DNA from 3 places in the Arthrobacter sp. alpha11c genome. Region 3 is predicted to be linked to each of the others. Evidence: riboswitches for the same ligand, from Rfam matches in the RefSeq annotation. Region 3 holds a riboswitch; each other region holds the start of a gene.
The links. Region 3 has a riboswitch for S-adenosylmethionine ahead of metX (homoserine O-acetyltransferase MetX). Riboswitches for the same ligand answer to the same signal wherever they lie in the genome.

Region 1 (9,769 bases), 2.2 Mb from region 3:
AGTGTGTTGAGGCCGTAGATTTTCTGCCCTGAGGTCGACGCGCGCTCCAGTACTTCGCGTGAGCGGCCGATTAAAGACAACGCATCGTGGTTGAGTTTCACGTGAAACGCCGGATCCAGCGCAGCCTGCGCCACGCTTTCAGGGTCCACCGGCGATGTGCCGATCAGCAGGGTTCTGGACTCGGAGGAAATGTGCTCGGAGGCCATCGTCAGAAGTCCAGAAGATTCTGGCGGAAGCCGCCATCGCCGTAACTCTTCCTCAACAGGCCGCGGCGGCGCAGTTCGGGAGTGAGCTTGTCCAGCACGCCGTGCACGGTGACGGGGTCCACGAAGCCAGAGAAGAGGAAGCCGTCGCCACCCACGGCCTCCCCGGTCTCCTCAAGGTAGTCCGCGATTTCGTCAACCGTGCCGATGATTGAATCACCGGCACCACCGCTGCGTGCCTGAAGGATCTGGCGCAGGGTAGACCCCGGAGGGGCTGCCTTGGCGAAGTGCTCCAACGTGCCTTGGTTGCTGTTGGTGCTCAATTCAGGCAACGGCGCATCGAGGTCGAACTGCTTGAAGTCGATCACGGACAGGTAGGAGATCGAGTTGAGTTGGCTGTCGATATCACGCTGGGTAAGCTCCCGGCGCTGTGCACGCAGCTCCTCGGCCTCGGCTGATGAACCAACTACGGTGGGCTTCAGCACGAAAAGGACCTTGAGGTCGTCGGGGTTCCTGCCCGCCTTGGCAGCCTCGGCACGGATGGAATCCCGGTAGGCCTTCATGCCGTCAACGCCACGCGCCAAGGCGATCGCCACATCTGCATGCCCGCCCGCGAACGCTTTGCCCCGAGGAGAAGCACCGGCCTGCACCAGTACGGGCTCCTCCGGCAGGGGTGCAGTGTTCAGCGGACCGCGGACCTTGAAGAAGTCACCCTGGTGGTTAATGGGGTGCACTTTGGTGTGGTCGGCGAACACGCCGGCCTCAACGTCCTCAAGCACAGCGCCGGGTTCCCAGCTGCGCCAAAGCTGCCGGACGACGTCGACGAATTCCTCCGCCTTCTCATACCGAAGGTCGTGTTCAATCTGCTGGTCCAACCCGTAATTCTGTGCCGCCAGGTCACTGCCGGAGGTGACAACGTTCCAGCCGAGCTGGCCCTCGGAGAAATGCTGCAGCGTGGCCAGGAGTCGTGCGGCTGTGAAGGGCGGATAGAACGATGCGCTGACCGTCGGCACAATCCCAAGGTGCTTGGTGGCGGACAGAAGGTACGGGACCAGGGCCAAAGGGTCATGCTTGGGCGCAAAGGAGGCGTGTGCCAGCGAAACCTCGGCAGTGCCGCCATAAGTATCAGGAACAGTAAGGGAGTCCTCGATGATGAAAAGGTCAAGGCCGGATTGCTCAAACGCGCGGACGGCGTCTTGATACAGGGCAGGTTTCTTCCAGTCGAAACCCAGGCTGTAGCCGGGAGTTCCCCACCCCTGGACACCAAAACCGTGCCCCACGAACCATCCAAAATGCAGCATGGGCTTGAGTGTAGAGCTGCCTTGTCCGTTCACCGCGACCTGATTTCTTGCGAAGTTACAGGGGGTCGTACTGCGTCAATTATGCTCCCGGGACGTCACATTTGGGCTGCTACCCCAGCGCCGGCCGGTTACGCAACATGACGAGCGCGTAACCGCTTGCAAGTGCGGGCCGCCGCCGCGGGATGTTACGTTTTTCTTGAGTAATGAGCACCAGCGCCAAGCCCTGACTTGCTGGTCGGCAACCCTCTCTCCGGCGGGGTGCCTCAGGTGACTACTCGGCGTATCGACACTTCGAACTGCAAGCGTGACTGAGGAGCACCAGCCAATGCCTGAACCCACTGAAGAAAAACTCTCCTACCGCCTGATTACAGGTCCGGATACCCGTGAATTCTGCGAGCGGATCACCACCGCCCTCGCCGACGGCTACGTGCTCCACGGCAGCCCGGCAGCCACGTTCAATGGCACGGATGTCATCGTGGCCCAGGCAGTCGTCCTGCCTGCTGCCATCGCCAACGCAGACGCCGCCGTCGCGAATGCTGTTGACCAGTTGGAGAACGACGACGACGAAGAAGCATTCGAGGGACACGCATGAGTTACGCAGGTGACCTGACCCCGCAGGACGCGTGGGCCAAGCTGGAAGAAGGCGCCATCCTGGTAGATGTCCGCACCGAGGCCGAGTGGGCCCACATCGGCATTCCGGACACCAAGGCCACCGAGAACGATCCCCTGTTCATTCAGTGGAACCTCGCCGGTGGCATTCCCAATTCCCGCTTCCTTGAGGACCTGCAGCAGCAGGCACCCGAAGGTGACGGCGTGGAACTCGTTTTCATCTGCCGCTCAGGCCAGCGCTCCATCTCGGCCGCCATCGCCGCGACGCAGGCCGGGTTCACCGCCTACAACGTGCTCGAGGGCTTCGAAGGTGACCCGGACCGCTACGGCGAACGCACCATCAACGGCTGGAAGAACCGCGGCCTGCCAACCAACCTGGGGAACGACTAAGTGACTTTCAATCCCGATGCCGCCAGCTGGAGCCCTGACACCCAGGCAGTTCGCGGTGGCCTTGACCGTACCAACTTCCAGGAGACGTCCGAACCCGTCTTCCTGAACTCCGGCTTCGTCTACGAATCCGCTGCCGCCGCCGAACGCGCCTTCACCGGCGAGGACGAACGCTTCGTTTACTCCCGCTATGGCAACCCGTCCGTAGCCACGTTCCAGGAGCGGTTGCGGTTGCTCGAAGGAACCGAAGCGTGCTTTGCGACGGCGTCCGGCATGTCCGCGGTGTTCACCGCCTTGGGTGCCCTCCTGGCTGCCGGTGATCGCGTGGTTGCCGCCCGGTCCCTGTTCGGCTCGTGCTTCGTGATCCTCAACGAGATCCTGCCGCGCTGGGGCGTAGAGACCGTGTTTGTCGACGGTCCCGACCTCGACCAGTGGCGTGCTGCCCTCTCCGAACCGACCACCGCCGTGTTTTTCGAGTCGCCCTCCAACCCCATGCAGGAAATCGTGGACATCGCCGCCGTCAGCGAGCTGGCGCATGCTGCGGGAGCGACCGTCGTCGTCGACAACGTCTTTGCCACTCCCCTGCTGCAGCGTTGCGGTGACTTGGGCGCGGACGTGATCGTGTACTCCGGCACCAAACACATCGATGGCCAGGGACGTGTCCTTGGCGGGGCGATCATGGGCACCAAGGAATTCATCGATGGCCCGGTCAAGCAGCTGATGCGGCACACCGGACCGTCGCTCTCCGCGTTCAATGCCTGGGTGTTGACCAAAGGCCTGGAGACCATTGGCTTGCGCGTGAACCACAGTTCAGCCTCCGCTTTGAAGATCGCGGAATGGCTTGAGCAGCAACCGGCCATCAGCTGGGTCAAGTACCCCTTGCTGAAATCGCACCCACAGTACGAGCTCGCAGCCAAGCAAATGAAGGCCGGCGGCACCGTGCTGACGTTCGAGTTGCTGCCCTCTTCGGGGCGTTCGGCCAAGGACGCCGCGTTCGCGTTGCTGGACGGCCTGCGCGTCATCGATATCTCCAACAACCTGGGCGACTCCAAGTCCCTCATCACCCATCCGGCCACCACCACCCACCGGGCCATGGGGCCCGAAGGTCGCGCGGCGATCGGGCTGAGCGACGGCGTGGTCCGTTTGTCCGTGGGCTTGGAAGATGTAGACGATCTCATCCTGGATCTGGAGAAGGCCCTCAAACAGGTCTAGCCTTGCTGCCATGAGCGGGAATCATCCCTATCGCCGTGCCGGAACGGTCATCGTTGCCGGCACGGCGGTGTGGTTTGCAGGGATCTCGCCGGTGTCGCGTGTCTATATCACTCCCGACGCCGCCGAACGTCTTCGTATGCTCAAGGCCGGCCAGCGTGGCTGGGTGATTGGGCAGCACCTCGCTGCTGCTGGAACCGTCGCGGTGCCGGTGGGATTCGCCGCCTTTGCCCGCAGTGTTCCGGGCGGTCGGGCGAAGCGATGGGCTACTGTCGCCGCGGCCGCTTTGCTCGCAGGAGCCCCGCTCTTTGTTTCCAGTTTGTCCCGCCGGGCCTCGGACCTGGAACGCTTTGCCTATGGCCGGGGTTCCAATGCGCCATTCCTTGCCTACTCCGGGCTCCACGTTCTTGCCTTGGCGGCGCTGGGCGGAAGTCTCCTGGCATCGCCCGCCAAACGATGGATCGGGGTCACGGCCGCAGCCAGCGCGCCCATCTACGGCGCCATCCTTGTGGCCAAGAAGGACATCCCGCCGCTCGTGTTCTACCTCGTTGAAGGCTTAGCGGGGGCGTACCTGATGACGTGGGAAGAGACTGACTCTGCAGAAGCCTAGGGCCTGCGGACCCTGGTCAGGATGGGCGCCGGATCCTTGTGCGAGTCTGCGGTAGCGCCACGAATCGTCGCCTTCACCGCATGCCCAACCACCGCCCCCAAGGCCTCATTGCTGGGCGGACTCCCCGGCGGATTTTGTGCTTCACCTTGCCGATTGTTGAAACGCTCCGCTGCCTCGCGTTGCTCCCGGGCTCCGTTCCCGCGCTCAAGAATGTCCGCGATTCCGGCCTTCACGAGCTCCAGTTCACCTTGGTCGTCCAGGACAGGACTCAGGTAATCCACCAAAGCCCAGACCACGTCCGCTGCCGGTTGGGGACGGAAGTCGCCAAAGTCCAGGAGGTCTCCGCGAAGTCCCGAATTGCTCGCTTGCCAACTCGCCATCCGGAGCAGGGCCGTCGGCACCGAGGCGGGTTCGACGCCGTCGAGCATTTCCAGGGAAGCGGTCTCAACCAATGCCCTCACAAGCACCGCAATCAATGCCGCGTCTTCCGAGCGGAGGCACACGTCAGCCACCCTGACTTCCACGGTGGGATGGTTACGGGAGATGCGGGCGTCGAAGTAGATCATGCCCTCGTCAAGGAGCACTCCCGTTTCCAGGAGGCGCTGAACCATGCGCCGATAGGCAGTCAGCGAGCCAAACACGGCAGAAGGCCCGGACGTCGGCCACCGGTTCCACGCCTGGATCCGGTAGCTTTCGAAACCCGTGGGCAACCCACGCCAGTATGGGGAATTGGCGCTGATGGCCGTCAAAACAGCAAGTTTGTCGCGGATGTGATCGAGGACCACGACGCCCTCTTCGGGTGACTCCACGGCGGTGTGTACATGGAAACCGCAGGTCAGTTGCTCGTGGGCCGTCAACCCGAAGCGCTCAAGCATCACGGCGAAGCGGGGATCCGGGGTGGTGTGGGTGTTCTTGGCCAGGGGCGAGGTGGCAATCGCGGCTACCCGGGCGTTGTGTTTCCTGGCGGCGTCATTGGCCATCGCACGTCCACGCCGGATCTGCTGTAGGAGCTCGCCGTAGCTATGGCAGGGACGGGTCTGGGTTTCGATCTGTTCCAGCTTCAGTTCGTGGCTGAGCCCCATCCCGGTTTCAGGCGCCGCTTCCGGTCCTGCAAGCAGAGCATCCGCGAGCAGAGCGTCCGCGAGGGCCAAGGGCTCGCCCGTCACAGGATCGACGATGAGTAGCTCTTCCTCCACCCCGAAAGTCCGCATGGCACCATTCTGCTTCATGCGGCCGGAGAAATTCTGCTGGATCATCTCTCCATTGCCGACGTGGCGGCCCCTAAAACCAGGCTCCCCGCCCCGTGGCGAGCAGGATGATCCAGCAGAAACGCGTGCCTAGTCCTGGAAGTACTCCACCTTGGCGCCAATGGTGTTCAGACGTTCGGCCAGGTCCTCGTAGCCGCGTTCGATCACGTAGATGTTGCGAAGCTCCGAGGTTCCACGGGCAGCCAACATTGCCAGGAGCAGGCAAGCGGCCGGACGCAGGGCGGGCGGGCAGCCGATCTCCGCGGCCCGCCACTTGGTGGGTCCGTTGACGTAGATCCTGTGGGGGTCCAGGAGTTGCACTTGGGCGCCCAGCTTGTTGAGCTCCGTCAGGTAGATGGCGCGGTTCTCGTAAACCCAGTCGTGGATCATGGTCTGGCCCTCGGCGTTGCCCGCGATCACGGCGAAGAAGGGCAGGTTGTCGATGTTGAGCCCCGGGAACGGCATGGGGTGGATCTTGTCCTGTGGCGCGTGGAGCTCAGAGGGCTTGGTGGTGACATCCACCAAGCGCGTCCTGCCGTTGCGGGCCATGTATTCACCCGAGATTTCCAGCTTCTGGCCCATCTGTTCCAGGGTGGCCAGCTCGATTTCCATGAATTCGATGGGAACACGGCGGATGGTGACCTCGGAGTTCGTCACGATACCTGCGGTGATCAGGCTCATGGCTTCGATGGGATCCTCGGACGGGAAGTATTCGATGTCCACGTCTATGGCTGATCGGCCCGTGATCTTCAATGTCGTGGTCCCGACGCCCTCGATGGTCACACCCAAGCCCTGCAGGTAGAAGCAAAGATCCTGGACCATGTAGTTGGGGCTCGCGTTGCGGATCACTGTGGTGCCCTCGCGGTGCGCGGCAGCCATGATCGCGTTCTCGGTGACGGTGTCGCCACGTTCGGAGAGAACGAAGGAACGGTCGTGCCCATCGGCAGGGGGTGCCACCACGGAGTAGAAGCCGGACTTTGCCCCCACCGTGAGGCCGAACTGGCGCAATGCCTGCATGTGGGGCTCAACGGTGCGCGTGCCGAGGTCGCATCCACCGGCATAGGGAAGCAGGTACTCGGCGGTCTCGTCAAGGAGCGGGCCGAGCAGCATGATGACGCTGCGTGTGCGGCGAGCCGCCTCCACGTCCATCGATTCAAGGTCAAGGACTTCGGGCCTGCGGATACGGAGGTCGCTGCCGTTGAGCCAGGTGCATTCGACGCCGATGGACGTCAGCACCTCAACGATCCGGTTGACTTCCTCAATGCGGGCCAAGCGTCGCAGCGTGGTGGTGCCCCGGTTGATCAGGCTGGCACACAACAGGGCCACGCCGGCATTCTTGCTGCTGTTGACATCCACTTCTCCGGAGAGCGTATGGCCGCCTTCCACGCGGAGGTGCGTCATCTGCGGCTTGCCGACCTTGACGATGGAGCGGCCGAAGATGGCCTCCAACCGTTCGATCATTCGGAGGCTGAGATTCTGTTTGCCCTGTTCCATTCGGGCGATAGCGCTCTGGCTGGTTCCCAGCTCAGAAGCCAACTGCCCCTGCGTCCAGCCCTTTTCGCTTCGCGCGTTGCGGAGCAGGAGGCCTACATGTTCGGCGGTAGGTTGCGTCATACTCAAGAAATATCACAAATGAGTTAGAAGTGGACAACAAATCTCCGATTGAGCGGCAAACATCACACTCTACCCGTATCGTGCGATATCTGGTTCGAGAAGGTCCAACAGAAGCGCTAACGCCAGACGAAACTCCACGTTCCAGCGCCGACGGCCGTCAGTACCGCAGCGGCAGCGATGACGAGGCCGCCCAGGAGCACCCAGACGTCCAGGAGGGAGTAGGTGGATTCACGGGCCCACGTTCTCTGCCCGCCGCCGAAACCACGTGCCTCCATCGTGATGGCCAGCCGGGAGGCCCGCCGGACTGCCTGGACCAACAGTCCGAAGCTTTGTCCAAGTGTTGCCTTCAGCCGTTGCAGCGGGCTGCCCTGCGAACCCACTCCGCGGGCGCGCCTGGCCATGCCGATGGTCTGCCATTCCTCAGCCATTAACCCCACCAGGCGCATGGCGGCCAGCGAACCGAGGACAAAGCGGTGTGGCAGCTTCGCCTTCTGCGCCAGCGCGTCAGCAAGGTCGGTGGGGTCGGTGCAGGTCATCAGCAGGATTGCCGGCAGTGCTATCGCCAGGCCGCGCAGCGTGAATCCCAGTCCCAGCTGAAGGGAACCTTCGCTGATGGACCAGAGTCCGACGTCGAGCAGTACGGCCCCGCTGTCAGCCGCCACGATTGCGGTGCTCCAGCCACCAATCGCCGCAGCGATGATGAGCGGCCAGGCCCGCTGCCATAGAATCCCCAGCGTGAGGCCAGCCAACGGGAACAGGGCCAGCTCGGCGACGAGCGCCGTTGAAGCGGACACCCAGTCGATCGACAACGCCAGCACCAGCGAAATGAGAAAGACGGACACGAACTTCACCAGAGGATTGGCCCGCGTGAGGAGGGCGTGGTTGCCGCGCAGGTTCAGGGCGTCCCTCATGCGGCACCGGCTTCCTGGCGGGCTGCGTTGCTGTGCGGGTCCGGGACGTGCGGGTCCGGGACGCGCTGTGCCGCCGGATCCAGCCGCAGCTCTGTACCGCCAAGGACCGCACTGAATTCTTCGTCGTGCGTCACGGACACAACGGCCGTTCCGGCGTCCAGCAGTTCCGAGAGGAACGATGCCAACTCTGCCCAGGTGTTGGCGTCCTGGCCGAACGTGGGCTCGTCAAGCACCAGCACCTTAGGGTGGGCCGCCAGGACCGTGGCCACGGACAACCTGCGCTTCTCGCCACCGGACAATGTGTAAGGGTTCGCGTCCACCAAATGCGTGAGCCGCAAACGCTCCACCAATTCATCCACGCGTTCTTCACCGTGTCCCAGATGCTTTGGTCCGAACATCAGCTCGTCCAGGACCTTGCCCGTCACGAACTGGTGCTCCGGTTCCTGGAACACGGTGCCAATGCGCGAAATCAACTGATCCGCCTTCCACTTGAACGGGTCGATTCCAGCTCCTTCTGAAAGCTCGACGGCGGCACTCACTTTGCCGTCCACGGGCGCCAGAAGGCCGGCCAATGTGAGCGCAAAAGTAGATTTGCCGGCACCGTTCGGACCCGTGATGGTGAGTGCCTGGCCAGCCCGTACTTGTGCGCTGATACCCGATTGCACGGGGACGGGTGGGATGGTTTTGAAGCGGCGACGGCGCGACTTCTCACGGGAGACAGCCAGGTCCTGTGCAACGAGGAGGAGCTGCGCTGCGGATTCAGCGCCGCCCACTTCCTGGGTTGTGGTCCTGCGGGCGCGAGTAGCCGGAACGTACCCCGGCACCCACACTCCCGCTGCCATCAACATGGTGCGGGCCTCTGTGAGCACCTGATCCGGCGGGCCGTCCAGGAGCACTCCGCCGCCGGCCGAGGGTGGCTGGAGGACCACGATCCTGTCCACCAGGTCCTTCCAGACGGACACACGGTGTTCCACGACAACCAAAGTGGCACCGGTCTTTTCCAGGCACCGCTGCACGGCGTCGCGAACCTCAAGCACGCCCACCGGATCGAGGTTGGCCGTGGGTTCGTCAAGCAGGATCAGCCCCGGCCGCATCGCCAGGATGCCAGCCAACGCAAGGCGCTGCTTCTGCCCGCCGGAGAGTGCCGCCGTCGGGTGATCCAGTGCCAAACCGCCGCCTGCAGCCGTGCGCAACCCAACGTCGTCGAGCGCTTCATGGACGCGGGCCCAAACTTCATCCCGGGGAACGGCAAGGTTTTCGGCGCCAAACGCGACGTCGTCACCCACCCGTGAGAGCACCACCTGGGTTTCCGGATCCTGCTGCATCAGACCTGCACGGCCGCGTTGTTCGCGGGGAGCGAGGCCGTCGATCAACAGCGAGCCGGTCTCGTCCGAATCGTCTTCCTCGTCACCCAGCACACCGGCGAGGGCATGGAGCAGTGTCGACTTCCCTGCGCCCGATGGACCCAGCAAGAGCACACGCTCGCCGGGCTCGATCCGGAGATCGAGGTCCTGGATGGCGGGTGTGGAACGCCCGGCATGCCGCCATCCCCACCCTTGGGCGGTGATGGCGGCAGGCCGCACCTGGCCGCTGCCTTCTTTCGCAGGCATTAGTTGAAGACGGGCTCCGAAGCAGCCTTGCGCGACGCGAAGGAGCTGAGGACGCCGGTCTTGGCCAG
Region 2 (9,769 bases), 1.8 Mb from region 3:
GCCGCAGCCCTCGCAACCCATGGAACCGTCAGGATCCCCAACTGGCCTACCCAAACCACCCAGGTGGGTGACCTGTGGCGTACTATCCTGGTTGAGATGGGTGCCACTGTGACGCTCGAAAACGGTACGCTCACAGTAACGGGCGGCCCGGAAATCAAAGGCGCCGACTTCGACGAAACCAGTGAGCTCGCGCCCACGGTCGCTGCTCTGTGCGCACTGGCTACGGGCCCTTCGCGGCTAACCGGCATCGCGCACCTTCGTGGCCATGAAACGGATCGGCTCGCCGCACTGGCCGCTGAAATCAATCGGCTCGGCGGAGATGCAGAAGAAACAGCCGACGGCCTCATTATCCACCCGGCCACTTTGCACCCAGGCGTCGTACACAGCTACGCCGACCACCGCATGGCTACGGCGGGCGCTATTTTGGGGCTCGCCGTTGAGGGCGTTCAGGTGGAGGATATCGCTACCACGTCCAAGACGATGCCCGAATTTCCGCAAATGTGGGAGGCCATGCTGCAGCACGGCACAGGCGACGACGAAACCGTCACCAGTGAGGCCAGCAACTGACCATGGGCCGCGACGCAAGCTCCTGGGACGAATCCGACGTCCGGATCCGTCCGAACAAAAAAGGATCAAGGCCCCGCACCAAAGACCGCCCCAGTCATGATGACGCGGTCATCGGCCGGATCATCACGGTAGACCGCGGGCGCTACACCGCCATCGCTGGGGAAGACTCGGCGGATGAACGCATTATCATCGCTGCACGCGCGCGTGAACTGCGACGCAACCCCGTTGTCCCTGGCGATTTCGTCGCCTTGGTGGGCGACGTATCGGGAGAACCGGACACCCTTGCGCGGCTCGTCCGCATAGAGGAGCGCAAGACGCTCCTCCGGCGCAGCGCTGATGACACCGACCCCATCGAAAGAGTGGTGGTGGCCAACGCAGACCAACTTGTGGTGGTGGTCGCCGCGGCCAATCCGGAGCCCCGAACTGGCTTTATTGACCGCGCCTTGGTTGCAGCCTACGACGCCGGGATCGAGCCGCTGCTGCTCGTCACCAAAGCAGACGTCAAGGACCCTGCCGAGCTGTTGTCCAACTATCTCAGCCTGGACTTTCCCATCATTATCAGCCGTACCGCAGACGATGAAGCGTCTGGTATTGACGCCCGCTCTGACGACGGACTGTCCGCGCGGCTGGACAGCCGCGCGGTTGCCGAGTTGCGGGCCCACCTTGATGGAAAAGTGACTGTCATGCTGGGCCATTCGGGCGTCGGCAAGTCCACCATGGTTAATGCCCTGACCGGAGCCGAACGGGCTACCGGTGGTGTCAACGCCGTCACGGGGCGGGGCCGGCATACGTCGTCGTCGGCGTTGGCCCTGAAACTGGCAGACGCGCCTCCAGGCAGCTGGATCATCGATACCCCCGGTATCCGCTCCTTCGGACTGGCCCACGTGGACCCCGACCGCATCCTGCATTCCTTCCCCGATTTGGAACCGGGCACGGAAGCTTGCGACCGCGGCTGCAAGCACGATGCCAGCGCCATCAATTGCGGCCTGGACGCGTGGGTGAACGAGGGACATGCCGGTCCTTCCGGAGTGGCCCGCTTGTCTTCGCTCCGGCGACTGCTGGGCGCGGACCCTCGTTTGGAAGCCAAAGAGACCAAGGAACTGGGTACCGTCAACTAAGCATTGGTGCTCCACATCCCAGCTGCACGGAACGTTTCACGATAGTTTGGTGGCATGACCCAACCCGTTTCCAGCTACAACGACGACCTTCGACTGGCCCATGTGCTGGCGGATTCCGTGGACGCCCAAACCATGGACCGCTTCAAGGCTTTGGATCTGCAGGTCGAAACCAAGCCTGACCTCACGCCCGTGACGGATGCCGACAAGGCTGCGGAAGAAGCCATCCGTGGCCAACTGTCGCGCTCGCGCCCCCGTGACGCCGTCCTCGGCGAGGAGTTCGGCAGCAGCGGGCATGGCTCCCGGCGTTGGATCATCGACCCCATCGACGGAACCAAGAACTTCGTTCGCGGCGTTCCTGTGTGGGCCACCCTGATCGCATTGGTTGACGAAGGCGAGCCGGTCGTTGGAGTTGTCAGCGCTCCCGCACTGGGCAAGCGTTGGTGGGCAGCAAAGGACATGGGCGCCTATATGGGCCGCTCCCTGGCATCAGCCACCCGGCTCAAGGTGTCCAATGTTTCGCGGTTGGCAGATGCTTCAATGTCATATTCCAGCCTCTCCGGTTGGAAGGAACGCGGCAATCTGGATGAGTTCCTGGGGTTGACCGAAGACATCTGGCGAACGCGGGCCTATGGCGACTTCTGGTCCTATTGCCTGGTTGCCGAGGGGGCCGTGGATATCGCCTGCGAGCCAGAGCTGAATCTTTACGACATGGCCGCATTGGTTCCCATCGTGACGGAAGCCGGCGGCCGCTTCACCTCGTTGGAAGGCGAGGACGGCCCCTTCGGCGGCAACGCCCTGGCCACCAACTCCATCCTGCATTCAGAGGTCCTCAAGCGGCTAAACCCTTCCTTGGATGACCTCCTCTGAACCAACAGCACCGACAGCACCAACAAGCCAACCGGCTTTGCATAGAATTTTCGACGGCGGATGCCTCCTTTTCGGGGCATCCGCCGTCTTTTCTTCGCCCAAAGCCCAGTTTCCGGACCCTTCGTAACAATGTGCTTAACAAAGCGAAGCGACTTTGGAGCAGGCCAGAGGCGTGACCTAACCTCTTTACAGGTCACGAGTGCCAGCGCTAAACCCCGGTTTGCTGGCCGGCAACCCTCCATTCGCGGTGGGGTGCCCCGGGTGACGACCTGGCCGGTCCGGAACGGATACGGCAAGCGCGGATCCCCATAGGGGGTCCCTCTTGAGTGAGGTCCCATGAGCACTGCTACGTTCAACTCCACCGTTTTGCCGTCCCTTGTGGTCGAAGAAGCAGCGCACGAAGCCGCTGCAGGCAGGCCCCTGGCCGCCGTCACAGGCGCGGAGCTGCAAGCTCCCCTGATCCAGGGTGGCCACGTCCGCTACGCCAACCTCGACTACGGAGCATCCGCTCCAGCGCTCACAATCGTTTCTGCGTATCTCAACGAGATCCTCCCCTACTACGCCAGTGTCCACCGCGGCGCGGGCTACGCTTCCCAGATCAGCACCTCGGTGTACGAGAACTCCCGCGACATCGTCCGCGAATTCGTCGGCGGCCGTCCCGACGATTCCGTCATCTTCACCCGGAACACCACGGACTCGCTGAACCTTTTGGCAGGCTGCCTCCCCGTGCTGGACGGAAAGCCAACGGGCGAGGTCCTTTACCTGGACATCGAGCACCATGCCAATCTCCTTCCCTGGCAGGGCGTCCCCCACCGCAGTGTCGTGGCTGCTTCGACACTGACAGCTACCCTGGCCAAGCTCCGCGAGGAACTCAGCCAAGGCGGAGTGTCATTGCTGGCGGTCACCGGGGCCTCGAACGTGACCGGTGAAATTCTGCCGATCGCCGAACTCGCAGCACTTGCACACGAATATGGTGCCCGGATTGTGGTGGACGCCGCGCAGCTTGCCCCGCACCGCCGCATCAATATCACCGAGGCAGACGTCGACTACATCGTGTTCTCCGGGCATAAGCTTTACGCTCCGTTCGGCGCCGGTGTTGTTGTGGGCCGTCCTGACTGGCTCGACGCCGGCACTCCCCACCTTGCCGGTGGTGGCGCTGTTCGTGAGGCCCGTCTGGACTCGGTCAGCTGGGCCTCAGGTCCCGCACGCCATGAGGGCGGCTCCCCCAACGTCCTCGGTGCAGCAACATTGGCCCGTGCGACGCAGGTACTGGCCGGCTTGGATCAGGATGCCTGGCATGCCCATGAAGCTGCCATCCGCTCCTACCTTGTACAGGGACTTGAAGCAATCGACGGCGTGACCGTTCACCGGATCTTCAGCGACTCCGAAGACACCATCGGCGTGGTCAATTTCTCGGTGGAAGGATTCGACGCCGGACTGGTGGCCGCCTACCTCGCCGCCGAACACGGTGTTGGACTTCGTGACGGCCGCTTCTGCGCCCATCCCCTGCTCAAGCGGCTAGGACTCCCTTCCGGCTCGCTGCGGGCCAGCTTCGGCGTAGGCTCCCGTCTGGAGGATGCCACACGACTCCTGGCTGGTATCGAAGAACTCAAGCGCACGGGTCTCGGTTGGGACTATGTAGTGGATGAAGGCCGCTGGGTACCGGCCAACGACCACCGCAGCTACCCGGAATGGGCACCAAACACCCCGGGCACCGCAGGCGCTGCTCCCTGCACGATTGACTGAAACACACGTACTGTGCGGTAAATTCGTAGGGTAACTGGCGTTCGCGGTAGAGGAGTCTGTGCGTGGCCGTGCCTTCCCGTAGTGTTTCCGGCGGCGTTGTTTCGGGTGGTGTTGTTTCGGGCAGCGCCAGCAGGCCAGGTGGTCCCAAACTGCATGCCACCCGCCGCCACGAACTGGGCCAGAGCTTCCAGGACGGCGGCGAACACTACGATCGCGTTCGGCCCGGCTATCCCGCGGACTCAGTGGATTGGCTTCTTCCTCCTGGAGCGAAGTCCGCCGCGGATGTTGGTGCAGGCACAGGAAAATTTACGGCACTGCTCGTGGACCGCGGCCTGCAGGTGGCCGCCGTCGATCCTTCCACAGACATGCTGGAGCAACTTCGAAAGTCCTATCCCGGCGTTGAGGCGTTGGAGGGAACAGCCGAGGCAACAGGGCTGGCGGACTCAGCATTCGACGTCGTCAGCGTTGCCCAGGCATGGCATTGGTGTGACCCGGTGAAAGCCAGCACGGAAATCGCCCGGATCCTCCGGCCCCACGGAGTACTGGGCCTGATATGGAACCAACTGGACACTTCTGTGCCCTGGGTACACCGGTTGTCACGCATCATGCACGCCGGAGATGTGCACAAGCCCGGCTTCCGGCCAGTTATCGGACCGGAATTCATGGACTTGACGAGCCATCTCACCAGCTGGGAGGACGCCGTGTCACCGGAGGACATCATGGAGCTCACAAAATCGCGCAGCTACTACCTCCGTGCAAATGAAGCCACCCGCTCAAAAGTCATGGGCAACCTGGAGTGGTACCTCTACGATCATCTCGGCCATGCCCCCGGCCAACTACTGGGATTGCCCTACCTGACCACTACGTGGCGGGCCCACAAGATCCACGGCGCCCCGCCACGGTAGGCTTGGTCTGTGAAGACCAGTACGCCCTCCTCCTCGATCGAGGACTACGTCAAGGTCATCTACTCCTATACGGAGTGGCAGGACAAACCAATCACGTCCTCGCAGCTTGCCCTGCGGCTTGGCGTTGCCAATTCCTCGGTGTCTGAAATGGTCCGCAAACTCAAGGACCAGGGCTTGGTGGACCACCAACCCTACAGTGCCATCAGGCTGACTCCGGAGGGCATGCGCCTCGCGTTGTCCATGGTCCGGCGTCACCGCCTCATTGAGACTTACCTCGTTGACGAACTCGGTTACAGCTGGGACGAAGTCCATGATGAAGCCGAGATGTTGGAACACGCGGTGTCCGATACCTTCATCGAACGCATGGCCGCCAAGCTTGGCCATCCCCTCCGGGATCCTCACGGCGACCCGATTCCCTCGGCGGACGGATCGGTGGAGCTTCCTCACGCCTACCGCATGATCGAGTTGGACGAAGGCCACTCAGGCCGCATCACCCGGATCAGCGACGAAAATCCGGATCTTCTTCGGTATCTCGCGTCGGAAGAGATCACCTTGGACGCTCCTGTGGAGGTGGTGGGGCGCAAACCATTCGGTGGAGCCCTCGTTGTTCGGATTGGCACCGGACCCCAACGCCGCGAATTCGATCTCGCGGACGAGGTTACAGGGGCACTTTGGGTCCAAAGCGCTGAAGTCCACGAAGGCTGCGTGCTTCCCGCGCGCTAACTGTGCACAGCGCATCGGTTAGCTGCGCTTGTCGGCCGACCCGCCGTCGTCGGACGCTGTATCCGGTGCACTGTCAGCGCTAACGGCCGCTTCGGGAAGGGGGTTGCGGATCCCGACGGCGGACGCCACCGCGCCGACGACGAACAGTGCCGCCGTGACAACCAAGGCGTTGTACAAACCTTGCCGTGTGAACACAGGACCAACGATCAGGCCGGCAAAGGCAATGCAGATAAGGCCGGCAATACGGGCCACGGCGTTGTTGACGGCCGAACCAATCCCGGCCTCTTCCTGCGGTACCGCGCCTAGAATCGCTGCCGTGAGTGGCGCGACGAGGGTGGTGAGTCCCACGCCAAAGACGATCTGCCCCGGCAGCACCTGGGTCCAGTAGTTCAGGGGCTCCTGGATGGAGAGGGACATCAGAAAGCCCACACCGCATAACAGCGGCCCCACAGTCATGAACCATCGAGGACCATATTTTCCTGCCAGCCCTCCGAAGTAGGACGCAGTCAGCATCAGGATGACGGTCGCTGGGAGCAAAGCGATTCCCGCGATGGTAGCCCCCATGCCTCCAACCTGCTGGAGATAGATGCCCAGGACGAAGAATCCCAGCGATATCCCACCGTAGATCGCAAGCGTGGCAAGGTTGCCCCAGCCAAAGTTCCTTATGGCAAACAGCCTCAACGGCAACATCGGCTCCCTGGTCCTGGCCTCGTGGACCAGGAACAACACCATCGCCACCACGCCGGCCAGGAGCGGCAGCCACACATGGACGCTCGCCCAACCCATCCGGCCCTGTTCAATGAAGGCATAGACGGGACCACCCAGCCCGATCATTGCCAAAACAGCGCCGAGGTAGTCGATTCCCTTGCTCTTGTCCCTGGCCGCATCCGAGGCCCGAAGGCCCGCGAGCAGAGGCCAAATCGCGACCGCTGGAATAACGTTGATGAAGAAGATCACCCGCCACGACAGCATGTCCACGGAAACCCCACCAATGAGGGGCCCTACGATGGCGGCGGCACTCGTCCAACCGGACCACTGGCCGATCGCTTTGGACTGGGAAGGCCCGGAGAAGGAGGTAATGATCATCGCCAACGAACTGGGCACCAGGAGGGCGCCGGCAATACCTTGAAGTGCGCGGGACACCACCAGGACTTCCCCGTTCCAGGCCAGGCCGCACATCACGGACGTCAGGGCAAAGCCCGCTAGCCCCCATTCGAGGATCCGAGCCCGGCCAAAGTGGTCCGATAATGAACCGGCCACCAGGATGAGGGCCCCGAGGGTCAACAGATAGGCATCCACCACCCATTGCTGGATGACCAAGCCACCGCCAAGTTCACGTCCAATCGCCGGGAGCGCAAGGTTCACCACGAAACCATCCAGGATGGCGATAAAAGAAGCCACAATCGCCACAACGAGCACCCGTTTTTGAAGCGGTGTTCTCGGCAGCAAAGCCACAGCATCCGTCATGTGCACAGCCTACGCGGCATTCGTCCATGGCGAAGTCCCGTATCGTTAAACGGTGATTAGTAGACGTGACGCAGCATTGGCCCTTGATATCTCCATGGAAATGGCCCAGCGCCACGGCATCCCGTCACGGCTGTCAGAAGCGGAACTTCGCAACCTCCAGGACAATCCCCCGGCCTGGCTGGTCCAGTCACGTGCCAACCGCACGGGCAAACGGCCCGTATGGGTTCACCTGACATGCGCAGTGTGCGGGTACTCCGAGGCGGTACGGCCCAAGAAGTGGTGGCCCGACTTCTCGTTTGTCTTTTGCGGACACCACAAAAACAGTGAACTGCCGGAACTGTTCCTTGGTGACGTACGCAGCGAATACGAAGGGGTCGGCAGCCGCTTTGTGGGCGTGGTCGACGTCCGCGAGGATCAGGCCTAGGCTCGTCTCATTGCTGCTGGCTCGTCATTGCTGGCTCATCTCCGACGGAACGGCTATCAGCTGTACCGTTTTGCCGTCACGCAGCACGGTCAACGGGAATGGTTCGCCTATGGCCTCGGCAAACAGCAGCTTCTGTAAACTCTCTGCACTGGATACAGCCCTGCCCTGGGCCCGAAGCACCAGGTCCCCTGGCTGGAGTCCCGATAATTCCGCAGGTGAGCCGGCAATGACTTCCACCACGCGCAGCCCCTCTTTCTGGCCAGTCCGCACCACGGCACTGGCATCGAGCGGGATCGGAGTACTCACCAAACCCAGGTAGGCACGGCGCACCCTCCCATCCTTGAGCAGGGAGGCGATAATTCGCTGGGTTGTCGTATTAATAGGTACGGCGAGTCCAAGCCCCAGTCCAGCAATGGCCGTGTTGATGCCGACGATACGGCCCCGGGTGTCGGCCAGGGCGCCCCCAGAGTTGCCCGGGTTAAGGGCCGCGTCAGTCTGGATGACATCCTCAATCACCCGCCGGTGCTCCCCTGCACGGACGGGGATGGATCGTCCCAGGCCGCTGACCACGCCGGCAGTCACGGATCCCGCAAGGCCCAGCGGGTTGCCCACCGCGATCACCAGCTGGCCAACCCTTAGCGAGTCGGCGTTACCCAAGATGGCGGGTGGCGGGGTGGGTTTGAGACCACGGACGACGGCCAGGTCAGACAGCGGGTCCGCCCCCACGAGCTCCACGTCGGTCTGCTTGCCATTCGCAAACACCGCTCTTCCGGACTGGATACCTGCCACGACATGGGCATTGGTGAGCATGTACCCGTCACCGGTGAAGACCACAGCCGACCCGCTGCCCACACGCAGCTGCCCGTTCCGACGCGCACTCGTCATCTCGATAGCGGCCACGTGCGGCGTGACAGACTCCGCAACCCGGATGACGATCTGCGAGTACGCGTCCAAGGCCGCGTCGTCATCCGGCTCCGTAGGCGCCTCTGAATCCCCGCCGTCATCCGGAATTTCAAACTCTGGCTCGGTGCTCATCACATGCCTCCTGCTACCGCGGTGCCGTGCACGTCCTGTCCGGTTCCAGTCCAGTTCAGTGCCTACCCTGTACAACGGCCAGGACAGGGCGGCTAGTCCTCGTTCCCCTACGCCGTGGGTGAACGGCGTGCGTGGCGTGTTCGGACAAAGAAAAAGCCCCCGGATCACTGGGATCCGAGGGCCTTCCGGTGGAGATGGGGGGAATTGAACCCCCGTCCGATGTCGTTTTGTCAGGGCTTCTCCGGGCGCAGTTTGCGTCGGATTTTCTCGGCCCCAGCCATCCTGCAAACAGGTGGCTGATCCGGGCCCAGTCATCTAAAAGTCCCGTTTACCTCAATGACGAAGGCAAACAGCAGTGGCTATCTAAATGACGCCAGGAACCGGGGCGATAGCAACCCCGGGCTGACGGACTGTCTTACTGCTTAGGCAGCGAGAGCGAAGTCAGTGCGCTTAGATTCGGCACTTATTGGTTTGCAGACAGCGTTTACGAGATAATTCTGCATCCTCGGCCCGCTTCACCTGTCGCGACTAACATCGTCGAAACCGATCATCCCCGTATTTTGTTACCAAACCGGCAAGGCATTCATCAAGCGATCGAATACCTACCGGACTATCCATCATAACGCATGCACCCGGAAGATCATTCCCGCGACACAAGCCCTGGGCGGGAGCACCTGCATCCAAACCTAGCGGCGGTTGCGCTCCCGCAGTTCGCGCAACGATTCGCGCTTATCCTGCTGCTCACGCAGCGTTTGGCGCTTGTCGTAGTCCTTTTTACCTCGTGCTATGGCTATTTCAACCTTTGCCCGACCGTCCAGGAAGTAAAGCTGCAACGGCACCACGGTGAAGCCGGATTCGCGGATCTTTTGGGAGATCTTGTCCAGCTCTTCGCGGTGAAGCAAAAGCTTACGACGGCG
Region 3 (9,769 bases):
CGGCGCCTTGGAGCCTGTGGCGATTGAGGGCCTGGACTTCTACTTGCCAGCAGAGGACCTCGAAGCACTTGCTGCGACTCCGCCGCCAGCTGATGATGGGCCGCTGCTCCCCCGCGTCGATCTCATCCAGTGCTACGACGAGTACGTGATGGGCTATTCCCAGTCGAGGCACTACCTCGGTGGAAGGGCACCCTATTTCCCGGAGGGCGATGCTCCCATTCACGTGGTGTTGCTGGATGGCAGGTTGGCCGGGTGGTGGCGCCATGGCTTCTCCGGTGGGCTCTGCGAACTCGACGTCAGAATGAACCGGCCCGTCACAACAGCCGAACAACAGGCTTTGGAGGCAGAGGTGGAACGCTATGGGAGGTTCCTGGGCATGAAGGCAAAGCTGGTGTGAAACGGCGGGGCTAAGCTGGGTTTAAGACCTAGGAGGCCTGCACCGTGAACAATCTGATCTTCTGGATCATCGTCTGCTCGTGGCTGATTCCCATGGGAATCCGCCTATACAACAGGTCCCGGGCGCGGCGGCTCCAGGACCGTAATTTCCAGGACCGTAGCTTCCCGGGTCAGAACTACCCTGGCCAGAACTATCCGGGCCCCGGCTCCCCCGCAGAATCTTCCGGGACCGGGTTACCCGCAGCAGAGCTACCCGGGCTATCCCGGGGAGCCCGCCACCGTCCGCCCTGCCGATGCGCAACCGCCGGCAGGGCCGCCGTCGAACGCTTCTTCACCTACTTTCCCCAGCAACAGCGGCTCTGAGCAGCAAGGCTTCCGCGCGCGAAAACTGGCCGAACTGGACCTCAAGTTCAGCAACGGCGAGATCGCCATGGAGGACTACATGAAGCAGCGCGGCGAGATCATGAACGGCTGAGCCGGCCTAGTCGAAGAAAGCCGGGCCGTTAGGCGAAGAAGGCCTGATGCAGTTGGGCTGACAGTTGCCCGATTTCGGTGAGGAAGCCATCGTGCCCGATGGGGGCCTCGATCACGTGGACGGGAACGTCGCCAGGCAGATTTTGTGCCAGTTCCAATGACTGGGCCGGGAAATAGAGGCGGTCGGAGTCGACGGCTGCTACAAAGAATTCAGCAGTGGCGCTGGCCAAGGCTTCCTGCAAGGTGCCTCGGCCACGGCTGATGTCGTGGGACATGAGTGCCTCAGTGATGGCGATGTAGCTGTTGGCATCGAACCGGCGCACCAGCTTGGTGCCTTGGTGGTCGAGGTAGCTTTCCACCTGGTAGCGGCCACGCTCCCCCAGGACCGGAGCAGCCAGGGGCGTCTCTTGGTGCTGGGCTTCCCGGCCGAAGCGGAAATCAAGCTCCAGCGCTGATCGGTACGTGATGTGGGCTATCCGTCGGGCCAGGGCAAGGCCCGCCTCAGGAGTTGGTCCACCGTAGTAATCGCCGTTGTTGAAGTTCGGGTCCTGGCGGATGGCGAGTGTCTGCGACTGGGCGAAAGCGATTTGCTCGGCTGTGCTGTAGGCGCCGACAGAAATAACCGCGCACCGCTGGACACGCTCAGGGAAGGTCACCGCCCACTCAAGTGCCCGCGCCCCACCCATCGAACCGCCAAGGACGGCGTGCCATGACTTGATCCCCAACGCGTCGGCGAGGCGGGCTTCAGCCACCGTGCTGTCGCGCAAAGTGATCAGGGGGAAGCGGGATCCCCAGGGCCGCCCGTCCGGCGCCTGGGACGATGGGCCCGTGCTGCCGTAACAGCCGCCCACAATGTTGATGGAGATAACGAAGAACCGGTTGGTGTCGATCGTCGCGCCTGGGCCAACGAGTTGCTCCCACCAGCCTTCCTCATCAGTAGCACCGCGGGCCACATGCGTGCTGCCCGTCAGAGCGTGCTGAACGAGGACTGCGTTGGACGCATCCGCGTTCAACTGCCCCCAGGTTTCGTAAGCCAGCACAACGTCAGGGAGAAAACCGCCGGCTTCAAGTTCCAGCGAACCTACGCCGGCGTACTTGACCGTCCCGTCTTCTTTGCCCGGTTTTGGGGGTGCTGTAGCAGTAATGGTCATTCCTTTGACACCTAACCTCGCGCTTGCCTGCCGCCTTGCGTGCGACAGGCCAGGTCCTCACCCGGGGCACCCCACCGCGGAGGAGGGTTGCCGGCCAGCAAGCCGGGGCTGTCGCTGGCACTCATGACCTAATACGTAGAGTCTAGGAAAAATACCCTTGTTTTGGCGAAGAATGTGACAGCTGTGTGACGGTTTAGGGGCGCTTCGTTCAGGAACACACATGCTGAAGGGCCGCCCGGCGAATTTTCGTCGGCGGGCGGCCGCTCCGCTAAGCGCCTTTGGCAGCCCGGAAACCAGCCTCCAGGTCAGCAATAATGTCGTCCACGTGCTCGATTCCCACGGACAGACGGACAAGGCCGGGATTCACGCCCGCAACCAGCTGCTGTTCAACCGTGAGCTGGCTGTGGGTAGTCGACGCCGGGTGGATAACCAGCGAGCGGACGTCACCGATGTTGGCAACATGGGAGTGCAGCTCCAGGCCATCAACGAATCGCTTGCCGGCCTCGACGCCACCCTTGATGTTGAATGCCACCACTGCCCCGGTACCCCTCGGCCCGTACTTACGGCCGCGCTCGTACCAAGGGCTGGACGGCAGACCCGCGAAGGCGACCGATTCGACGTCGTCGTGGGCTTCCAACCATTCCGCCACCTTGGTGGCGTTGGAGACGTGGCGCTCGACGCGCAAGCTCAGGGTTTCCAGCCCTTGAGCGATGAGGAACGCGTTGAACGGGGAAACCGCCGAACCCAGATCGCGCAGCAACTGCACGCGGGCCTTGAGAATGTAGGAGAGGTTGGCTCCGAGCGCGCCGTCCTTGCCAAGGTCCCGCGCGTAAACGAGTCCGTTGTAGCTGGGGTCCGGAGTATTGAATCCGGGGAAGCGCTCAGGGTCCTTGCCGAAATCAAAGTTTCCGGAGTCCACGATCACACCCGCGATCGCCGCACCGTGGCCGCCCAGATACTTGGTAGCCGAGTGCACCACGATGTCCGCACCCCATTCGATGGGACGGATGAGGTACGGGGTGGACAGCGTGTTATCCACGATCAGCGGCACGCCAGCTTCATGCGCCACGCGTGAAATACCCTCGATGTCCAGCACGTCCTGGCGCGGATTGGACACCACCTCACCGAAGAACAGCTTGGTGTTGGGCTGTACGGCCTCCCGCCACTGGTCCAGCTTGTCCGGGTCCTCCACGAACGTCACGGAGATGCCGAACTTCTTCAAGGTGTGCGCCAGCAGGTTGTAGGTGCCGCCGTAAAGGCTGGGGCTGGCGACGATATGGTCTCCGGCCTCGGCAATGTTCAGGATGGCGAAGGTTTCCGCGGCTTGTCCTGAGCTAAGGAGCAATGCGCCCAGTCCGCCTTCGAGGCTGGCGATCCGCTGCTCCACGGCATCTTGTGTTGGGTTGCCGATACGGGTGTAGATCGGGGCGAGCTCGGCCAAGGCAAAGCGGTTGGCTGCGCTCTCTGCGCTGGGGAAAACAAAGGACGTGGTCTGGTAGATCGGAAGCGACCGCGCTCCCGTGGCAGAGTCAGGCTCCTGCCCTGCGTGGATCTGGCGTGTTTCGAAAGACCATCCTTGGGACATTGAATTCTCCTCTTAGTGGCGCGCGGGTTTGCCGTTGATCGCCGTAGGCGTGGGCTGGGGCCAGTCTAGGAAGCGCCCGGGTACTTGGACAGCTTTGTGACGAAGGCAGTATTTTTCAGTCTTTGCGCGACCCGGCGTGACGCGTTCCGGCGGCGCGCAATAAGGTCCCATGTTAGTTAGGCTTCCCTTAGCTGAGACCCCGATCACAAAGTGCCAAGATGAAGCCATGCGCATGGATCACGTCTCTTACGCTTGTGAACGAGATGGCCTTTTGGCCACTACCGAACGAATTTCCGCAGCTCTGGGAGTGGACGCAGTCCGGGGCGGAGTGCACCCGCGCTTCGGTACCCGGAACATGATCATTCCCTTGGCGGATAACAAATACCTGGAAGTCGTAGAGGTCCTGGACCACCCTGCTTCTGACAAGGCACCCTTTGGCCAGGCAGTCCGCGCACGCTCGGCGGCTGGCGGCGGTTGGATGGGCTGGTGCGTCGCCGTTGACGACCTCGCCCCCTTCGAAGAACGCCTCGGCCGTTCCGCAGTTCCGGGCAACCGCAAGTTCCCGGACGGCCGCGAACTTGTATGGCAGCAGATCGGCATTCTCGGCTTGATCGCCGATCCTCAGGTGCCGTACCTGCTCAAGTGGGAGGGCGATCCCTCACTGCACCCGTCCAAGGTCTATGAGAGTGACGTCAAGATGTCCAGCCTCACCATTGCAGGCTCGGCGGAACGCGTTACCGAATGGCTGGGCGAACCCGTGGAGAAGCCACTCGAGGACGTCGCTGTCCAGTGGATGGCCCCGCACGGTACGCCTGGCATCATGTCCGTCACTTTCGAAACCGCATCCGGCGCCGTCACCATCTGACGCGTCACTTCCTTGGGGCATGGTCCCCTCCCGGTCCAGCGTGTCCGGTCAAGGACCAGTGTGTCCGGTCAAGCTTCGGCCGCCATCAGCGGGTGCCAATGACGTCACCCACCGATGGCGGCCGAATTTCTTAACGGATGCCTAACCCAGGCCTATCGCCTTGCCGAAGAGGCTGAAACCAACGAAGGCTACGATGTCCAGCAGCGCATGCGCAATGACCAATGGCACCACCCGCTTCGTCTTGGTATAGATCCAGGCGAAAACCAATCCCATGGCGAAGTTGCCGATGAACGGTCCGAAACCTTGGTACAGGTGGTAGCTGCCACGAAGGGCCGCGCTTAGGACAATGGCCAGCGGCGTACTCCAGCCGAATTTTCCGAAACGGTCCATGAGGTATCCCACGACGATCACTTCCTCAACGATCGCGTGGCGAACCGCCGAGAGAATCAGCACAGGCACCGTCCACCAGTAAGCTTCCAGGCCGCTGGGCACAATGGCGGTGGTGATTCCGAGGGCCCGGCCGGCCGCGTACAAGCCAAGTGACGGGATACCAATGGCAGCTGCCAGTCCCAATCCGTGCAAAAGGTCCTTGCCGGGGCGTGCGAAGTTGAACCCCAGCCGGGCAAAGCCTGAGCCACTTGCACCTTCCCGGCCGCCTTGGCCATGCGATGAGAGGAAATAGAACACCAGGACCACCGGCACCAAAGCGAAGATAATGTCCAGCAGTTGGTACGTGAGATCGAAGTACTCGCGGGTGCTTTGGGACCTGTTAAGCGTAGAAGTTGCCTCGGACAGCGGCGCGCGCGTCATCTTGTCCAGGAGCTGCACCACGGAGTACACGGCTGACTGGCCCAGTGACAGGCCCAGCACGATGAGTACTTCGGCGCGCAGGCGGCGGCGGGAAGCAAGGAGCATGTACCTATCTTGCCTGCAGTTCCTGCCACTTTGCCGTGAACCGCGCACGTTCGGGTTCCACCCGCAGGCAGACCCTATGCTTGGTGGGATGAGTGCCCCAGGGAGAATCTTCATGATCCGGCACGGCCAGTCCGCCGCGAATGCCGACACGTCAATCTACAACCGTGTGCCGGACTACCGCATTCCGCTGACCGAACTCGGAATTGAACAGGCCCGGATAACAGGCGAGGCCCTCCGGCGGAAGCTCGACGGCGAGCAGGTCTGCGTTTATGTATCCCCCTATTTGCGGGCCTACCAGACTCTTGAGGCGTTGGACCTGGGCCCGCTGATCGAGCGGGTGATCGAAGAACCCAGGCTACGTGAGCAGGACTGGGCCAACTTCCAGATCGCCGGGGAGATCGAGGACCAGAAGGAGCTGCGAAACCTGTATGGCCACTTCTTCTACAGGTTCCGCGAGGGCGAGTCAGGCTCGGACGTCTACGACCGCGTGTCCTCGTTCATGGAGACCCTTTACCGCCATTGGGAAAAGCCGACGTACGCCCCAAATACCCTCATGGTCACCCACGGACTGACCATGAGGCTGTTCTGCATGCGCTGGTTCCACTGGACTGTTGAGTATTTCGAATCGCTGAACAACCCGGACAACGCCGAACTCCGCACGCTGATAAGGACCGACGACGGCCAATACAGTCTGGACAAACCGTTCAGCCAGTGGGTGCCAAGGGATGTTGACGATTCAGTGCTCCACGCGCCGAGAATGCGCTTTTAGCAGCCTGAGAATGCGTTTCTAGCGGGGGGCACTTAGCTGCCGGGCGCGACGATGACTTCCGTGCCCTTGGCTTCGAACGCGGCCTTGTCCTCAGCGCTGATCCCGGCGTCCGTGATGAGGTGCCGGAAGTCATACCCGGCCATGGCAGCAAAGGAGCGGCGGCCCACCTTGGAGGAGTCAGCCACGACGTAGGACTCAGTGGCCCGGCGCGCCATGACGGTGTTCACCATGGCTTCGCCTTCATCGGTGATGGTGGGGCCGAGGTCCGGGTCAACACCATTGACCCCGATGAACGCAATGTCCAGGGCAACCTTCTGCATGATGACGTCGGTGTAGGGCCCCACGAGCTCGTAGGAGCGCGGATTCAGGATTCCCCCGGTCACCATGATCTTGATGTTCGGACGAACGGCGAGCTGCGATGCAATGTTGATCGCGTTGGTCACCACCGTGAGAGTGGGCCTGTTGGACGGCGCGTTGAGGTCCTCACGCGTGGACAACAGCTGGGCCAGCGCCGTGTTGGTGGTTCCCCCACTCAAGCCGATCACCGCTCCGGGGCGGATCAGGGCCGAGGCGGCCTGGGCGATCTCCTGCTTGGCCAAGGCGTGGTCGTCACGGTTGTACCGGCCCGGGAGGTCGTAGGATACGGATCCGGTGGTGGCGCCACCGCGGGTACGGCTGAGCAGCCGTTGTTTCGCAAGGCTGTCCAAGTCCCGGCGTGCCGTGGCCGGTGACACGCCAAGCCGCGTCACGATGTCCTCGACTTCCACATGGCCGGATTCGGCCAGGAGGTCAAGGATGGCGGTCAGCCGATCGGTGCGGGTCATGACGAGCCTTTCGCGGGGTCTGGCTATTTCGCTTTGGCGAACAGCGTGAGCAAACGTGCGGATTCCAGCACCAGTGCGTCCCGGCCGGCCTTGATGTACTTCCGGGAATCCACCACTGCAGGGTTGGCATCGAGGTACTCACGGACGGCGCGGGTGAAGAACCCGTTCAAATGTGTGGATACGTTGATCTTAGTCATACCTGCGCCGATCGCAGCTACGAGCATCTCATCTGTGACGCCTGAAGAGCCGTGGAGGACCAGCGGTTTTCCGACCGCAGACTTCAGCCGCGTGATCAGGTGCAGGTCCAGCGCGGCGCTGCGTTCGGTCATGGCGTGGGAGGAGCCAACGGCTACCGCGAGCGCATCCACACCCGTTGCTTCAACAAACGCCTCCGCCTCCGCGGGGTCGGTCCGGACACCGGGTGCATGGGCACCGTCCTTGCCTCCCACTTTGCCGAGTTCAGCCTCCATGTAAACGCCTCGCTCGTGTGCGTAGCGGGCCACCCGTTGCGTGACTGCGACGTTCCACTCATAAGGCAGGTGCGCGCCGTCGTACATGACGGAACCAAAGCCCAGGTCCACGGCAGCGAGAGCGAGGTCCTCGGATTCGGCATGGTCCAGGTGAACCGCGACGGGCACTGATGCGTCGCGGGCGATCGCCAAAGTCGCCACCGCGATCGGTTCGAGTCCACCGTGGTACTTGGCGCAGTTCTCCGAAATCTGCAGGATCAGTGGAACTCCCGCAGTCTCGGCACCCGCCACCAGCCCCTCGGCTGTTTCCACATGGATGACGTTGAATGCGCCTTGGCCGGTGCCGTTGCCCGCGGCCTTGTCCATCAATTCCCGCGTGCTGACAAGGGTCACCGGGTCTCCTTCCATGCCACGATGAGTTGTTCTTCAAGTTCCTGGTACCGCGGCGAGATCTCGCCTGCTGCGGGCATGAGCACTGCCGCGGCGGACCAGGCGGTGGCCCGGCGGAGAATCTCGCGGGGTTCGGTGATGCCTTCGGCGAGGGCGACGGCGGCAGCTGCTACACCGGCGTCGCCCGCCCCTGTGGGGTTGCCGCTCAGCGGCCCGGGGAGGCTGGCACTCCAGTACCCGCCGGGTGCTGCGTGGTCGAAGGCGAGCATTCCGTCCGCACCGGCGCTGACGAGGACGGTGCGCGCGCCCATGGCAATCAGCGAGAGCGCAGCGGCTTCCACGCTCGACTCCCCCGTAGCTTCGGCGAGCTCGTGGTGATTGGGTTTCAGGACATCGGCGCCAGCCTGGGCTGCGGTGATGATTCCCGGTCCGGAGGTATCGATGATGGCGGGGATGCCGGCGTCGTGCGCCAGCTTCACCAGGGACGGGTAAAAATCGGCAGGTGCGTCCGGCGGCAGGCTGCCGGAACCCACCAGCACAGCTGCCGGAGCTTCTCCGTCATCGCCGCGTACGGCTTCAACGACGGCGGCTGTCAGCGAGCGCCAATCGTCCGGCAGGAGTGCCTGGCCTTCCTCGTTGAAGATGGAAGTCTCGCCGGCGAGGGTGTCCACGAGCGCGATGCTGCGGCGGGTCTCGGCGGCGACAGACACCAGCGTGTGGGGCACGCCGCTGGTCCAGAGTTCAGCAGCCAGGGTCTGTCCCGCGGCTCCTCCGGTGGGAGCAATGGCCAGCACCGGATGGCCCACTTGGTGAACCACCCTGGCAACGTTGAGCCCTTTGCCACCGGCGCGGCTGATGGGTGTGGGCACCCTGTGGCTGGCGCCTTCGGTGATTCCGTGGACGGTGTAGGTCATGTCGATGGCTGGATTGGGGGTCACCGTGACAATGCGGATTGCGCCGTTTCGGGTGCCGCGTCCGGCCGCGGCGGGGCCGGTCATCGCGCACCATCCAAGAGCGCACGCGCGTTCAACGCTGCGCCAAGGAGCCCGGCGTCCTGGCCCAGCTGGGCTTGGATGAGGCGTGGGCGTCGTTGGAAGTCCAGGATCTGGTGGACCCGTGCCCGGAGCGGTTCCAGGAGGTCCTCGCCTGCTTCGGCCAGGCCTCCCCCGATCACTACCGCTTCAGTGCCGATGATGTTCACGCATTGGCAGATGGTGAAGGCGAGGGCGTCCACGGCGTCCGCCCACACACGGGCAGCCACGGCATCTCCATGGTGGGACCGGAGGAGGACGTCGCGGGCACCGTCCACGGTGTTGCCCGACTTCTTGCTGTATCGCTTGGCGATGGCGCCTGCCGAACCCACGGCCTCAAGGATGGTGGCCCCTGTTGCTTGAGTTCCGGCGTCGGGGTCCGGTACCTGGGCGTGGCCGAGCTCGCCGGCGAAACCACCGGCCGTGACGGCCACACCACCGGAGAAGACTGCGGCGGCGATTCCAGTGCCCACCACCATGACCACGACGTCGTTGAACTCCTTGGATCCGCCAAAAGCGTGTTCCACGGCAGCGGCGGAGCGGACATCGTGATCGAAGGCCACGGGAAGCCCCAGTCTCTTCTCTGCCTCGGCGGTGAACGGGAAATTACGCCACCCAAGATTCGCGGAGTAGATCCCGATTCCTCCCGCGGAATCCACGATGCCAGGGACGATGACGCCGGCTGCTTTGGCCGGGATGTCCGGAAACTCGGATGCGAGTTCATCAGCGAGGCCTGCGAGCTTGTCCAGCACGGCTTCCCCGGGATGTGCTGGATCCAGCGGCGTGGGGACCCGGCGCATACCCAGGACGTTTCCAAAGGCATCCACGAGTCCAGCCTTTACGTCTGTGCCGCCGACGTCGAATGCCAGGACTGCTGATTCTGCGTGCCCGAGAACCAT

Region 1: another riboswitch for S-adenosylmethionine. It lies ahead of ACTAQJ_RS19540 (DUF1737 domain-containing protein); the one in region 3 lies ahead of metX (homoserine O-acetyltransferase MetX).
Region 2: another riboswitch for S-adenosylmethionine. It lies ahead of ACTAQJ_RS00860 (aminotransferase class V-fold PLP-dependent enzyme); the one in region 3 lies ahead of metX (homoserine O-acetyltransferase MetX).

The regions. Positions count from the first base shown of each region.
Region 1 is NZ_CP196747.1:4,195,780-4,205,548, reverse strand. It holds gene ACTAQJ_RS19550 (aromatic amino acid ammonia-lyase) at 1-206, opposite strand, end outside; gene ACTAQJ_RS19545 (NtaA/DmoA family FMN-dependent monooxygenase) at 209-1,537, opposite strand; SAM riboswitch class IV at 1,704-1,815, shown strand; gene ACTAQJ_RS19540 (DUF1737 domain-containing protein) at 1,830-2,096, shown strand; gene ACTAQJ_RS19535 (rhodanese-like domain-containing protein) at 2,093-2,503, shown strand; gene ACTAQJ_RS19530 (O-succinylhomoserine sulfhydrylase) at 2,504-3,712, shown strand; gene ACTAQJ_RS19525 (hypothetical protein) at 3,723-4,319, shown strand; gene ACTAQJ_RS19520 (glutamate--cysteine ligase 2) at 4,316-5,530, opposite strand; gene ACTAQJ_RS19515 (UDP-N-acetylglucosamine 1-carboxyvinyltransferase) at 5,657-7,180, opposite strand; gene ACTAQJ_RS19510 (energy-coupling factor transporter transmembrane component T family protein) at 7,297-8,091, opposite strand; gene ACTAQJ_RS19505 (ABC transporter ATP-binding protein) at 8,088-9,701, opposite strand; gene ACTAQJ_RS19500 (ECF transporter S component) at 9,701-9,769, opposite strand, start outside.
Region 2 is NZ_CP196747.1:186,997-196,765, reverse strand. It holds gene aroA (3-phosphoshikimate 1-carboxyvinyltransferase) at 1-567, shown strand, start outside; gene rsgA (ribosome small subunit-dependent GTPase A) at 570-1,685, shown strand; gene hisN (histidinol-phosphatase) at 1,740-2,552, shown strand; SAM riboswitch class IV at 2,744-2,857, shown strand; gene ACTAQJ_RS00860 (aminotransferase class V-fold PLP-dependent enzyme) at 2,889-4,298, shown strand; gene ACTAQJ_RS00855 (class I SAM-dependent methyltransferase) at 4,448-5,203, shown strand; gene ACTAQJ_RS00850 (metal-dependent transcriptional regulator) at 5,213-5,926, shown strand; gene ACTAQJ_RS00845 (MFS transporter) at 5,945-7,399, opposite strand; gene ACTAQJ_RS00840 (hypothetical protein) at 7,488-7,817, shown strand; gene ACTAQJ_RS00835 (S1C family serine protease) at 7,842-8,855, opposite strand; RNA gene ssrA (transfer-messenger RNA) at 9,039-9,407, opposite strand; gene smpB (SsrA-binding protein SmpB) at 9,539-9,769, opposite strand, start outside.
Region 3 is NZ_CP196747.1:1,966,885-1,976,653, forward strand. It holds gene ACTAQJ_RS09085 (winged helix DNA-binding domain-containing protein) at 1-397, shown strand, start outside; gene ACTAQJ_RS09090 (hypothetical protein) at 442-759, shown strand; gene metX (homoserine O-acetyltransferase MetX) at 900-2,021, opposite strand; SAM riboswitch class IV at 2,036-2,150, opposite strand; gene ACTAQJ_RS09100 (bifunctional o-acetylhomoserine/o-acetylserine sulfhydrylase) at 2,290-3,606, opposite strand; gene ACTAQJ_RS09105 (VOC family protein) at 3,833-4,471, shown strand; gene ACTAQJ_RS09110 (CPBP family intramembrane glutamic endopeptidase) at 4,613-5,386, opposite strand; gene ACTAQJ_RS09115 (histidine phosphatase family protein) at 5,499-6,155, shown strand; gene ACTAQJ_RS09120 (DeoR/GlpR family DNA-binding transcription regulator) at 6,188-6,979, opposite strand; gene ACTAQJ_RS09125 (class II fructose-bisphosphate aldolase) at 7,003-7,857, opposite strand; gene ACTAQJ_RS09130 (1-phosphofructokinase family hexose kinase) at 7,839-8,837, opposite strand; gene ACTAQJ_RS09135 (ROK family protein) at 8,834-9,769, opposite strand.